Regions from separate parts of the Shewanella litorisediminis genome, predicted to be linked through region 1. Evidence: predicted binding sites of a transcription regulator. Region 1 holds the regulator's gene; each other region holds the start of a gene.

Region 1 (4,408 bases):
TGCTCGACCGAGGCGATTTTCACGGTTTCCCCGATTTCAATCTCGCCGCTGTCTGGCTGCTCGGCGCCGCTCAGCATACGGAACAGGGTCGATTTACCGGCACCGTTGGCACCGATAATGCCCACGATGGCGCCCTTGGGCACGGTGAACGACAGGTTATCGATAAGCACGCGATCGCCGTAGCTCTTGGTGAGGTTGCGCACCTCAATCACCTTGTCACCGAGACGGGGTCCGGGCGGAATAAAGAGCTCGTTGGTCTCGTTGCGGCGCTGATAATCGGAGCTGTTGAGCTCTTCGAAGCGGTTCATACGCGCCTTGCCCTTGGACTGGCGGCCTTTGGCTCCCTGACGCACCCACTCCAGTTCCTTGGCGATGGTCTTCTGGCGGGCGCTTTCGGAGGCGGCTTCCTGCTTCAGACGGGCGTCCTTTTGCTCCAGCCAGCTGGAGTAGTTGCCCTGCCACGGGATACCTTCGCCGCGGTCGAGTTCCAGAATCCAGCCGGCGGCATTGTCGAGGAAGTAACGGTCGTGGGTAATGGCCACGACTGTACCTGAGTATTCCTGCAGGAAGTGCTCAAGCCAGGCCACAGACTCGGCGTCCAGGTGGTTGGTGGGTTCGTCCAGCAGCAGCATCTCGGGCTTTTCCAAGAGCAGACGGCAGATGGCCACACGGCGGCGCTCACCACCTGACAGCACTTCAATCTTGGCATCCCACTCCGGCAGACGCAGGGCGTTGGCGGCGCGCTCGAGGATGTTGTCCAGGTTATGGGCATCCTGAGCCTGAATGATGGCTTCCAGCTCACCTTGCTCTTTGGCAAGGGCGTCGAAGTCGGCGTCCGGGTCGGCATAGGCGGCGTACACTTCATCGAGGCGGGTCAGGGCGCGCTTGGCCTCGCCAACGGCTTCTTCGATGGCTTCACGCACTGTCTGGTTCGGGTCAAGCTGTGGCTCCTGGGGCAGGTAGCCAATCTTGAGGCCGGGCATGGGGCGGGCTTCACCTTCGATTTCGGTGTCGATACCGGCCATGATGCGCAGCAATGTGGATTTACCCGAGCCGTTCAGACCCAGAACACCAATCTTGGCGCCGGGGAAGAAGCTTAAGGAGATGTCTTTAAGGATTTGCTTCTTGGGCGGCACGATTTTGCCAACCCGCAGCATGCTGTAAACAAACTGAGCCATGTCGTCTCTCTGCGATTTACAAATAGAATTAAGCGCTGAAAATTGGCCGAAGTTTACCAAGTCGGGGCACTATTCTCCAGATGGCGATGTGAAATCCCATTCATCAGGCAGGTTGTTTTGATGATGAAACACAGTCATCGGCACAGAGAGGGATTTTCATCATATTGCGGCTGGGATTGTGATCGATTGCAGAGTAGAATACCGCGCAACCCTACCTATAAGATTTGCCAGCTGGAGTGACCAATGCTGAAGAAGACCATGAATATTGCCGACTATGATCCCGAGCTGTTCAAGGCGATTGAAGACGAAACCCTTCGCCAGGAAGAGCATATCGAGCTGATTGCCTCCGAGAACTACACTTCTCCCCGCGTGATGCAGGCTCAGGGTTCACAGCTGACCAACAAGTACGCCGAAGGTTATCCTGGGAAGCGTTACTATGGTGGCTGTGAGTACGTCGACATCGTGGAAACCCTGGCCATTGAGCGCGCCAAAGAACTCTTCGGTGCCACTTTCGCCAACGTACAGCCACACTCCGGTTCTCAGGCCAACAGCGCCGTGTACATGACCCTGCTCAAGCCAGGTGACACTGTACTGGGTATGAACCTGGCCCACGGTGGTCACCTGACTCATGGCTCACCGGTTAACTTTTCTGGCAAACTGTACAACATCATTCCTTACGGCATCGATGAAACCGGCAAGATTGACTACGACGAAATGGAGCGTCTGGCCGTTGAGCACAAGCCAAAGATGATGATTGGCGGTTTCTCTGCCTACTCTGGCATCGTTGACTGGGCCCGCATGCGTGAAATCGCCGACAAGATTGGCGCTTACCTGTTTGTGGACATGGCCCACGTGGCCGGTCTCGTGGCCGCCGGTGTGTATCCAAACCCGGTTCCACACGCTCACGTAGTGACCTCTACCACTCACAAGACCCTGGCCGGTCCCCGTGGCGGTATCATTCTGTCTGCTGCCAACGACGAAGACCTGTACAAGAAGCTGAACTCAGCGGTATTCCCGGGTGGTCAGGGCGGCCCGCTGATGCACGTTATCGCCGGTAAAGCGGTCGCCTTCAAAGAAGCGCTGGAGCCTGAGTTCAAGGTGTATCAGCAGCAGGTAGTTGCCAACGCCAAGGCCATGGTGGAAGTGTTCCTTGAGCGCGGTTACAAGATAGTCTCCGGCGGTACCGACAACCACCTGATGCTGGTGGACCTGATTGGCCGCGACCTGACCGGTAAAGAAGCCGACGCGGCTCTGGGCGCTGCCAACATCACCGTGAACAAAAACTCAGTGCCAAACGACCCACGTTCTCCTTTCATCACTTCCGGTATCCGTATCGGTACCCCAGCCATCACCCGCCGCGGTTTCAAAGAAGCCGAAGCACGTGAGCTGACTCACTGGATCTGTGATGTACTGGACAATGCCAAAGACGAGAGTGTGATTGCACGCGTAAAAGGTCAGGTACTGGAACTGTGCGCTCGTTTCCCTGTTTACGGTTAACCTTTTAACCTGAATAGGATACACTCATGGCCGCTGCGATAGCGGCCATTTTTATTTGTATTGCGGTTCCATTTCGCCCTTCATTCAGCACGCCAGGAGGCCCCATGCACTGTCCATTTTGCAACGCAACCGACACCAAGGTGATCGACTCCCGTCTGGTGGGGGAAGGGCATCAGGTAAGGCGTCGGCGGGAGTGCACCGAGTGCCACGAGCGCTTTACCACCTTTGAAGGTGCCGAGCTGGTGATGCCGAGGGTCATCAAGCGTGATGGCACCCGTCAGCCGTTCGACGATGAAAAGCTGCGCAGCGGCATGTTAAAAGCCGTGGAAAAGCGCCCTGTGTCCATCGATCAGATTGACCAGGCGATGAACAAGATTAAGTCGACCCTGCGCGCCACCGGCGAGCGGGAAATCCCCTCTGAGATGATTGGCAACCTGATGATGGACAGCCTGATAGAGCTGGATAAAGTGGCCTATATCCGCTTCGCCTCTGTCTATCGCGCCTTTGAAGACGTCTCCGAGTTTGGTGAGGCTATAGCGAAGCTACAGAAATAGTTGAAGCTACAGAAATAGTTGAAGCTACAGAAATAGTTGAAGCTACAGAAATAGTTGAAGCTCCAGAATTAGCAGAACCTTTTGACATTACAGCAGCGACAGAACCAAGCCATGAGCCACTCTGCCAACCGCCCATTTTCAGCCCAGGACCATGCCATGATGGCCCGCGCCATCATGCTGGCCAAGCGTGGCCAGTACACCACCCGCCCCAATCCCAATGTGGGCTGCGTGATAGTGAATGACGCAGGCGATATCGTAGGTGAAGGTTGGCATATCCGCGCAGGTGGCCCCCACGCCGAAGTGCATGCCCTCAAGGCGGCAGGAGTCAAGGCCCGCGGCGCCACTGCCTATGTCACTCTCGAGCCCTGCAGCCATTATGGCCGCACCCCGCCCTGTGCCAGGGCACTGATTGATAATGGTTTAAAGCGCGTTGTGGTGGCCATGACCGACCCCAACCCACAGGTGGCGGGCAAGGGGCTTAAGCTGCTGCAGGATGCCGGTATCGAGGTGGCCCATGGCCTGATGGAAGCCGAAGCGCGCGCGCTCAACCCGGGCTTTTTGTCACGAATGGAGCGTGCCCGCCCGTTCGTGACCGTCAAAGTGGGGGCGAGTCTCGACGGTAAAACCGCGCTTTCCAGCGGTGAGTCCAAGTGGATCACAGGGCCCGAGGCCCGCCGCGACGTGCAAAGGCTGCGCGCAAAGTCCTGCGCCCTGATTACCGGTATCGATACGGTACTGCTGGATGACCCCAGTCTCAATGTCCGCCATGGTGAGCTTGGCAGCCTGGGCGCAAGCCTCTCGGAGGCTGAGCTTATCCAGCCCATTCGGGTGGTGCTCGACAGTCAGCGCCGCATGAGCGCCGATGCCAAACTCTTTGGTATTACCGGCCCCATACTGCTGGTATCCGCTGAGCCATACGATGCACATTTTTTGCATTCCATCCCGGATTTTGTCACCTGTTTGACCTTGCCGGGCGTTGATGGCCGTATTGACCTTGCCGCGCTGCTTACTCACCTCGGTGAAAACTGTAACCGGGTGCTGGTGGAAGCAGGCGGCACCCTGGCGGGCGCCTTTATCGCCGCAGGGCTTTGTGATGAGCTGGTGCTGTATCAGGCGCCCAAGCTCCTTGGCAGCCATGGCCGCGATATGCTGCAGCTGCCCGATTATCAGACCATGGCC
Region 2 (4,408 bases), 880 kb from region 1:
GACAGGCCTTCCAGCTCTTCCAGGTTCTCGATGGCACCCAGGTTCAGCGCTGACAGAGTACAGAGTGCAATTTCGCCATTGGTATCATCCACGCTGTCCAATGGTTTGGTTGGCAGCGCAATTTCCAGACACAGGTTTGACTGGCGGATAGGCGCAACGCTTGAATCAAACGGGCTGTGGGTGTTGCAGTGGTCCACGTTCTGCACATAGATACGACCGGTAGAGGCACGTTCCTGCATCATCAGTGAAAACAGTTCAACGGCCTTGAGCGACTTTTTACGGATGCTCGGGTCTTGCTCGTACTTGGTGTACAGGCGCTCGAACTCGTCCTGATCTTCAAAGAAGGCATCGTACATGCCGGGCACGTCAGATGGGCTGAACAGGGTGATGTTCTCGCCTTTGATCAGACGCTGATACATGAGTTTGTTCAGCTGTACGCCATAGTCCAGATGACGGATACGGTTATCTTCGACGCCGCGGTTGTTTTTCAGTACCAGCAGCGACTCCACTTCCAGGTGCCAAATGGGGTAGAAGAGCGTCGCTGCGCCACCGCGAACCCCGCCCTGAGAGCAGGACTTCACCGCAGTCTGGAAATACTTGTAGAAGGGCAAACAGCCGGTATGGAAGGCTTCGCCGCCACGAATTGGGCTACCCAGGGCGCGGATTCGGCCTGCGTTCACGCCGATACCGGCACGCTGACTGACGTACTTCACGATGGAAGACGCGGTGGCGTTAATGGAATCCAGGCTGTCACCACACTCAATCAATACGCAGGAGCTGAACTGACGGGTAGGGGTACGCACACCCGACATGATCGGCGTAGGCAGTGAGATCTTGAAGGTGGATACCGCATCATAGAAGTCTTTTACATACTTCAAGCGGGTCTCTTTTGGATAACCGGCAAACAGGCAGGCGGCTACCAGAATGTAGAGGAACTGGGCACTCTCGTACACTTCGTGGGTTACACGGTTTTGAACGAGATATTTGCCTTCCAGCTGCTTCACTGCGGCGTATGAGAAGTTCATATCGCGCCAGTGGTCGATGTAGCTGTCAAGAACGTCCAGCTCTTCCTTCGTGTAGTCTTCAAGGATATGGCGATCGTACTTGCCCATCTCAACCAGTTTCACTACATGGTCATACAGCTTTGGCGGCTCAAACTGGCCAAACGCCTTTTTGCGAAGATGGAATACAGCCAAGCGGGCGGCCAGGAACTGATAGTCCGGAGACTCGGGAGAGATCAGATCCGCCGCCGCTTTAATAATGGTTTCGTGGATGGCTTCGGTAGGGATGCCTTCAAAAAACTGCAGGTGTGAACGCAGTTCTACTTCAGAAACGGAAACATTTTTTAAGCCCTTGGCTGCCCAGGTAACCACGCGGTGGATTTTGTCGAGATCGATCTGCTCGCGTTCGCCACTGCGTTTTGTGACTGTCATGTTGCTATTCATTGAAGATAGGCCTTTATAGATTGGTATTGCCCTACATATCCATGTAAACAATCGTGCCGTGCGCCCCGCAATACCGCTTTATACTGACACAACAAGCGTTTCGGGGTGGACACCTCTAGTGTGTCCGATTGCTACCAATACACAAGATATGGTGCTTATTAAAAGTTAAGATACAAGATAGTGAGGTAAGAGGGCATTTGCAAGTAAGAATTCGATGAAGAACTTGTGGATATCTTGAGGAAAAAAACCAACGTTAGTATCGACTAACTTCCGAGGTCAATTTCCGTGTGCCATGTCGTTAATGTGACACTTTTTTGACCCTGTCAGTGAAACGAACCGATCGCTTATCTTGCAAGCGATCGGTTCATGATCCCTTGACAGCCATAATGCCGGCCTATTGCATGGAAAAGCGATCTTAAAGGTGAGCTATCAGGTCTTCGGGGTGCATCAAACGTATATCGATTGGCCAGTCATGGGCTTCATCGAGAGAAGAAAGGTAGCCCCAGGCCGCGAGCACAGAGACCATACCGGCGCGGCGCGCCGCTTCCATATCGCGTCTGGCATCCCCAAGATACAGGATATGCCCGGCATTGGTGCCCAAATGTGATGCACCAAGCAGCATGGGGCCAGCATCGGGTTTGCCCCGGGTGACAGTATCGCCACTGATGAGACTGGTACACTGATGTGCCAGACCGAGTCTGTCCAACAGCGGCCTTGCATATCGAGCCGCTTTATTGGTGACTATCCCCCAGGGGATGCTGTGGCTGTGCAGATGCTCAAGTAAGCCAGGCATCCCGGGAAAAAGCAGCGCTTCTGTGCCATTCACCTTGCCATAGTGCATTAAAAGCGCCTGCTGTACCTGTGTGGCCATAGCGTCTTCAAGGCCCGGCTGCGCCGCTTTAACCAAGGCCAGACTGCCGTGTGATGCCACAGCGCGAAGACTATCGAGAGACACGCGTGAGAAACCAAAATCATCCAGGGCGAGGTTGAGTGCGGCCACCAAATCCGGCGCAGTATCGACCAGGGTGCCGTCCAAATCGAACAACACCCCACGCATTGATACATGCTTACTCAAGGGGCTTTACCGTCGCAATCATGTAGTTGACTTCAACACTGCTGGTATAGCGGAAGGTGCCCGTGATGGGGTTGTAGGTCACACCGGTGGCGTCTTTACACAGAAGCTCGGTTTGGTCGACCATGGCGATAAGCTCAGAAGGGCGAATGAATTTACCGTGATCGTGGGTCCCCACGGGTAACATCTTCAGCAGGTACTCTGCGCCGAGAATGGTTTCCACGTACGAACGCAGGTTACGGTTGATTGTGGAGAAAAACACATAGCCGCCCGGTTTGACCATGTCGCAACAAGCCGATATCACAGACAGTGGGTCAGGCACATGCTCAAGCATTTCCATGCACGTCACCACATCGTAGCCTTCTTTATGACTGTCTCTGTGCTCTTCTGCGGTGCAGCGCTCGTAGCTCAGTGAAACACCGGTTTCAAGTGCGTGGAGTCTGGCAACCTCCAGAGGCTCATTGCCCATATCAATGCCGGTGACGTTGGCACCGAGGCGCGCCATGCTTTCAGAGAGAATCCCGCCGCCGCAGCCCACATCAAGGACTTTTTTGCCAAACAGGCCACCGCAGGTCTGATCGATATAATTCAGCCGCAGCGGATTGAGTTGATGAAGAGGTTTGAATTCGCCGTCGGGATCCCACCAGCTGGCGGCCATTTTTTCAAACTTGGCGATTTCCTGAATATCGACGTTCAAGACTTCTGACATAGCGTCCCCGGTAACCTTAGCTCAACCTGCCAAAGGCGATTGGGCGGAATAAATCAATTAGGTAGCGCCATTATATCTATTCCAGACGGTAAACGAAGCACCAAGCTGCTCAGAGCAGCGCTTTAGCGCAAATTTTTGAGTTTTTATCCCTTTAGCGCCGCAATTGGCCCAAAATTTAGCCAATCATGGAATAGGGTCGATTCATTTACGCCCCCCTTGTCTAAATTCCGGACAATCAATCGGGGCAGAAAAACAAATTATCTACCTGAAAAATAAACCAATAACTCGGTATCTGGCGCAAGTAACAGATCTGCCTCGATCACAGTGTTGAGGAGAATTGGATGAGGGGGTTTCGACATTAAATTACTGTGTTAGAATGCCAAATCACGTTTGAAGGCTCGACAATGACACGGAAAACGACTTGTCAGCTAATTTTCAGGGGATCGAGCAGTTTATGACTGATTTGGCTTCATCTATTTCGCCAATTAATATCGAAGACGAACTCAAGAATTCGTACCTGGATTACGCCATGAGCGTGATCGTGGGACGGGCACTGCCGGATGTGCGTGACGGCCTTAAGCCTGTGCATCGCCGTGTGCTGTTCGCGATGAACGAACTTAAAAACGACTGGAACAAGCCTTATAAGAAGTCGGCACGTGTGGTCGGTGACGTCATCGGTAAATACCACCCACACGGTGACAGCGCTGTGTACGACACTATCGTACGTATGGCCCAGCCGTTCTCGTTGCGTTACACCCTGGTAGACGGTCAGGGTAACTTCGGTTCTATCGATGGCGACGCCGCCGCAGCAATGCGTTATACCGAAATCCGCATGGAAAAGCTGGCCCACGAGCTGCTGGCTGATCTCGACAAAGAAACCGTTGATTTTGTGCCCAACTATGACGGCACCGAACAAATCCCTGCGGTTCTGCCCACCAAGGTTCCGAACCTGTTGGTGAACGGTTCATCCGGTATTGCCGTGGGTATGGCCACCAATATTCCACCTCACAACCTGACAGAAGTGGTCAAAGGTTGTTTGGCGCTGATTGAAGAGCCTGAGCTGTCAATCGAGCAACTGATGGAGTACATCCCGGGCCCTGATTTCCCGACAGCCGCCATTATCAATGGCAAGAAGGGCATCGAAGAAGCCTATCGTACCGGTCGCGGCAAGGCTATCATGCG
Region 3 (4,408 bases), 330 kb from region 1:
GGGCAACAGGAATGGCCTGACTCTGGATGGGGGTAGGCGTCTCTATGCCCATGTGCTTCAGGCTTTGCATGAGGCGCTTATCGAGGGAAAAATCAGAAAATTGCAAAGGATGGTCTCCGGAAAAATTCAAGCCGGGAATTATAGCGCCATCGGCCGCTTGGCGCCATGACAAGTGTGCTTCTGCCTGCTTAACACTGGGCTTCCTATCGAACTTGTGCGTCAATATCTGTGACAACCGTCAAAAATCCGTTGTTGGCGCTTTCTTCAGCGAAATAATTGCCTTATGTTTGAGCGATTGAAAAATTAACACGCACAACGACCCTGCCGCCCCGGAGGCGTAAATGGACTTTTGGATTGCACTCGCCATTGTCATTTTCGGTTGGATGATCCCCGTTTTACACATCGGATTGTCTGACGTGGTGACCGCCCGCCAAAAAAGCTGGTGGATACTGGCTGTGACTCTGGGTTCCTGGTTTGGCTGGCTCGGTTATCTCTTCAAAGGCCGAAGCCGATAGATTTTTCTCTTTCTTCCCAAGCGCTGGCACCTGCCGGCGCTTGTCGTTTATAGTCAGAGTCATTCTTGCTTTCATCTTTGCAAAGGAGTCGTAGATGAGCCAACCCCGTATTGGTATTGCCCTGGGCAGTGGTGCCGCCAAAGGCTGGGCCCACATAGGGGTGTTCAACGCCCTTGATGAGCTGGGCATAAAGCCGGAGCGGGTCGCGGGCTGCTCCATTGGTGCCTTGGTGGGCGCCGCCTATGTCAACGGGCGTCTTGGCGATTTGGAGTCATGGGTCAGAAGTTTTTCCAGTTGGGACGTTCTTGGGCTTATGGACTTAAGCTGGCGCCGCGGCGGGCTCATTCGCGGGGAAAAGGTGTTTGATGTGATGCAAAGTCGTATCGGCAGTATGGACATTGAATCCATGTCCATGCCCTTTATTGCGGTTGCCACCGACTTGTACAGCGGCCAGGAAATTTGGTTTCGCCAGGGGGATCTGCGCCACGCCGTGCGGGCGTCCTGCTCCATGCCCGGTATTTTGCCGCCGGTGCGCCAGGGCCATCGATGGTTGGTAGACGGCGCTGTGGTCAATCCTGTACCCGTGTCGGCTTGCCGTGCGCTGGATGTGGATGTGGTGATTGCCGTTGACCTGGATGGTCAGCGCCGCAGCCGCATTCAGGCCGTGCCTGTGACCCTTCGCAGTGAAGCCATCACTCCGCAGGAAGAAACGCGGGCCTTGGCCGAGCAGGAGGGCGGGTTTATGGACCTTTTTGCCCGCGGCCGCGACTATATCGCCAGTTTGTCGGATAAGTTTGCCCTTGGCACCCGTGATGACCCGGGGATGCTGGCAGTCATGAACCAGTCCATGGAGATAGTGCAGCAGCGACACAAAAGGGCGCGCCTGATGGGCGACCCGCCCGATGTGTGCCTGGTACCCAAGGTAGCCGACATTGGCACCATGGAGTTCCATCGCGCCGCAGAGGCCATCGATGCGGGTTACAGTGCAGTGATGGCCCAGGCCCATCTGCTGGAAGCTGCACTCGGTTAACCTCCGAAGCGTTGACCAAATAACCGCCACTCTATCTCTGAGTCCGGCGGTTTTTTTGTGCCTGCCTAATGGCGAATTTATCCCGGGTCAAGGGGGATAAGTGTGAAAAAGTTACCTGCCACAGGTTTTCAAAAAGGGGAAATTTATCTTTTTCCCAAACATGATCCATATCAAGGTATCGGTCTGGTATTTGTCGCCTAATACACTACATTTTGTATCTGGATAAAAAATAAGCTCAACATATAGTGCTTGGGTGAACAAAGAGGACCTGACTATGCCAGTGGTTATCAAACGGGATGGTTGCCGCGCAGCCTTTGATGAAACCCGGTTGCGGGATGCTGTGATTGCAGCGCAGGGGGCAGCCGGTGTTGAGGACAAAGACTATGCGGCCACGGTGGCGTCTGTGGTGGCGGCCGAGGTGGCACAGCGCGACGAAGTCGCCATCCACGAGCTGCAGGATGCGGTGGAAAATTGCCTGATGTCCGGTCCTTATAAAGAAGTTGCCCGCCACTATATCGAGTATCGCCACGACAGAGACGTGTGCCGTGAAGCGACCAGCAGACTGAATCTGGAAATTCGCTCGTTGGTGGAGCAAACCAATGCCGCACTGCTGCACGAAAATGCCAATAAAGACTCCAAGGTAATCCCGACCCAGCGCGATTTGCTTGCCGGCATTGTGGCGCGTCACTACGCCAAGCGTCACATCCTGCCCAAGGCGGTGGTGGCAGCCCATGAGGCGGGAGAAATCCATTATCACGATCTGGATTACTCGCCCTTTTTCCCCATGTTCAACTGTATGCTGATTGACCTTTCCGGCATGTTGACCAAGGGCTTTAAGATGGGCAATGCCGAAATCGAAACGCCAAAGTCCATTTCCACGGCCACTGCGGTGACTGCACAGATCATCGCCCAGGTGGCCAGCCACATTTACGGCGGTACCACCATCAATCGCATCGATGAAGTGCTGTCCCCCTATGTGGCCAAGAGCTATGACAAACACTATCAAACGGCGCTGCATTGGGGCATTACCGATGCGGTGGCTTATGCCAGGGCCCTGACAGAAAAAGAATGCCACGACGCCTTCCAGTCGCTGGAATACGAGGTAAACACCCTGCATACAGCCAACGGACAGACCCCCTTTGTCACCTTTGGCTTTGGGCTTGGCACCAGTTGGGAGTCGCGGCTTATTCAGCAGTCCATTCTCAAGGTGCGTATGGCGGGTCTGGGTAAAAACCGCAAGACAGCGGTATTCCCCAAGCTGGTGTTTGCCATCCGTGATGGCATCAACCACAAAGCAGGCGACTGCAATTACGACATTAAGCGTCTGGCACTCAAGTGCGCCACAGAGCGGATGTATCCGGACATTCTCAACTATGAGCAAGTGGTTCGCGTCACAGGCTCTTTCAAAACCCCCATGGGGTGTCGAAGCTTCCTGGGTGTGTACGAAAAAGACGGGGAAATGGAACACGAAGGCCGCAACAACCTCGGGGTAGTGAGCCTTAACCTGCCGCGCATCGCCATTGAAGCCGGTGGCGACGAAAACCACTTTTACGCACTGCTGGAGGAGCGGCTGCAGGTTGCCCGCCAGGCCCTTGATAGCCGCATCGAACGCTTGAAGGGGGTTAAGGCCAGAGTCGCGCCCATTCTGTACATGGAAGGGGCATGCGGTGTACGCCTTCGCCCTGACGATGATATTGAGCCTATTTTCAAAAATGGCCGCGCGTCCATTTCCCTCGGCTATATCGGTCTTCACGAAACCGTGAATGCCCTTTATGGCACGAAGGAGCATGTGTACGACTCAGAGCGACTTCGGCAAAAGGCCGTTGCCATTGTGGCGCGCCTCAAGCAGGCCACGGATCAGTGGAAGCGGGAAACCGGCTATGGCTTCAGCCTCTACAGTACTCCGAGCGAGAGTCTGTGCAGTCGCTTTGCCAAGCTCGATATCAAGGCTTTCGGCCTGATAGAAGGGGTGACCGACAAGGGCTACTACACCAATAGCTTCCACCTGGATGTGGAAAAGAAAGTCTCGCCCTTCGATAAAATCGACTTTGAGATGCCTTACCCTGAGCTCGCCAGTGGTGGCTTTATCTGTTACGGCGAATATCCCAACATGCAGCATAATATTGACGCGCTTGAGGACGTGTGGGACTACAGCTACACCCGTGTACCCTACTATGGCACCAACACTCCCATTGATGAGTGCTATGACTGCGGTTTTACCGGCGAGTTTGACTGTACCAGCAAGGGCTTTGTTTGCCCGGTTTGCGGTAATCACGAGCCCAGCCGGGTGTCTGTGACCCGCAGGGTATGTGGCTATCTTGGCAGCCCTGATGCGCGCCCCTTTAACCATGGCAAACAGGAAGAGGTCAAACGCCGGGTCAAGCATCTGTAATAGCAATGCTTTTTAATGGAAGCGCACGGAGCATCATCTTGTGAACTACCACCAGTACTATCCGCTGGATGTGCTCAACGGGCCGGGCACCAGGGCAACGCTCTTTGTGTCCGGCTGCGAGCACCAATGTCGTGGCTGCTACAACCAATCCACCTGGGATGTGCGAAGCGGTCACCTCTTCGATGAGGCGATGCTGAACCGGATAATCGACGACCTCAATGACACCCGGGTTCGCCGACGGGGGCTTAGCCTCTCCGGTGGTGACCCCTTGCTGCCTGCAAATCTTGCCGGTATCAGTGAGCTGGTGGCACGGGTGCGTTCGCAATGCCCGGGCAAGGATATCTGGCTGTGGACGGGCTATCGTCTGGATGCATTGAGCGAGGCGCAGCTGGCGGTGGTGTCCCGTGTGGACGTAATCGTTGATGGCCCCTTTGAACAGGGGCTTGCCGACAGACGGCTCAAGTTTCGGGG

Evidence for each region. The regulator NrdR, encoded in region 1, represses ribonucleotide reductase genes. The targets are predictions, from matches to a motif close to AAACACNANATNTNGTGTTT.
Region 2: a site for NrdR is predicted at 1,583-1,602, ahead of nrdA (class 1a ribonucleoside-diphosphate reductase subunit alpha). Genes of this name have one in related genera too.
Region 3: a site for NrdR is predicted at 1,777-1,796, ahead of nrdD (anaerobic ribonucleoside-triphosphate reductase). Genes of this name have one in related genera too.

The regions. Positions count from the first base shown of each region.
Region 1 covers NZ_CP069213.1:1,106,489-1,110,896, forward strand. The annotation lists gene ettA (energy-dependent translational throttle protein EttA) at 1-1,178, opposite strand, end outside; gene glyA (serine hydroxymethyltransferase) at 1,422-2,675, shown strand; gene nrdR (transcriptional regulator NrdR) at 2,780-3,229, shown strand; gene ribD (bifunctional diaminohydroxyphosphoribosylaminopyrimidine deaminase/5-amino-6-(5-phosphoribosylamino)uracil reductase RibD) at 3,341-4,408, shown strand, end outside.
Region 2 covers NZ_CP069213.1:1,984,445-1,988,852, forward strand. The annotation lists gene nrdA (class 1a ribonucleoside-diphosphate reductase subunit alpha) at 1-1,445, opposite strand, end outside; gene JQC75_RS08620 (HAD family hydrolase) at 1,861-2,520, opposite strand; gene ubiG (bifunctional 2-polyprenyl-6-hydroxyphenol methylase/3-demethylubiquinol 3-O-methyltransferase UbiG) at 2,513-3,226, opposite strand; gene gyrA (DNA topoisomerase (ATP-hydrolyzing) subunit A) at 3,681-4,408, shown strand, end outside.
Region 3 covers NZ_CP069213.1:1,438,632-1,443,039, forward strand. The annotation lists gene JQC75_RS06275 (DEAD/DEAH box helicase) at 1-106, opposite strand, end outside; gene JQC75_RS06280 (hypothetical protein) at 342-515, shown strand; gene rssA (patatin-like phospholipase RssA) at 610-1,545, shown strand; gene nrdD (anaerobic ribonucleoside-triphosphate reductase) at 1,820-3,937, shown strand; gene nrdG (anaerobic ribonucleoside-triphosphate reductase-activating protein) at 3,978-4,408, shown strand, end outside.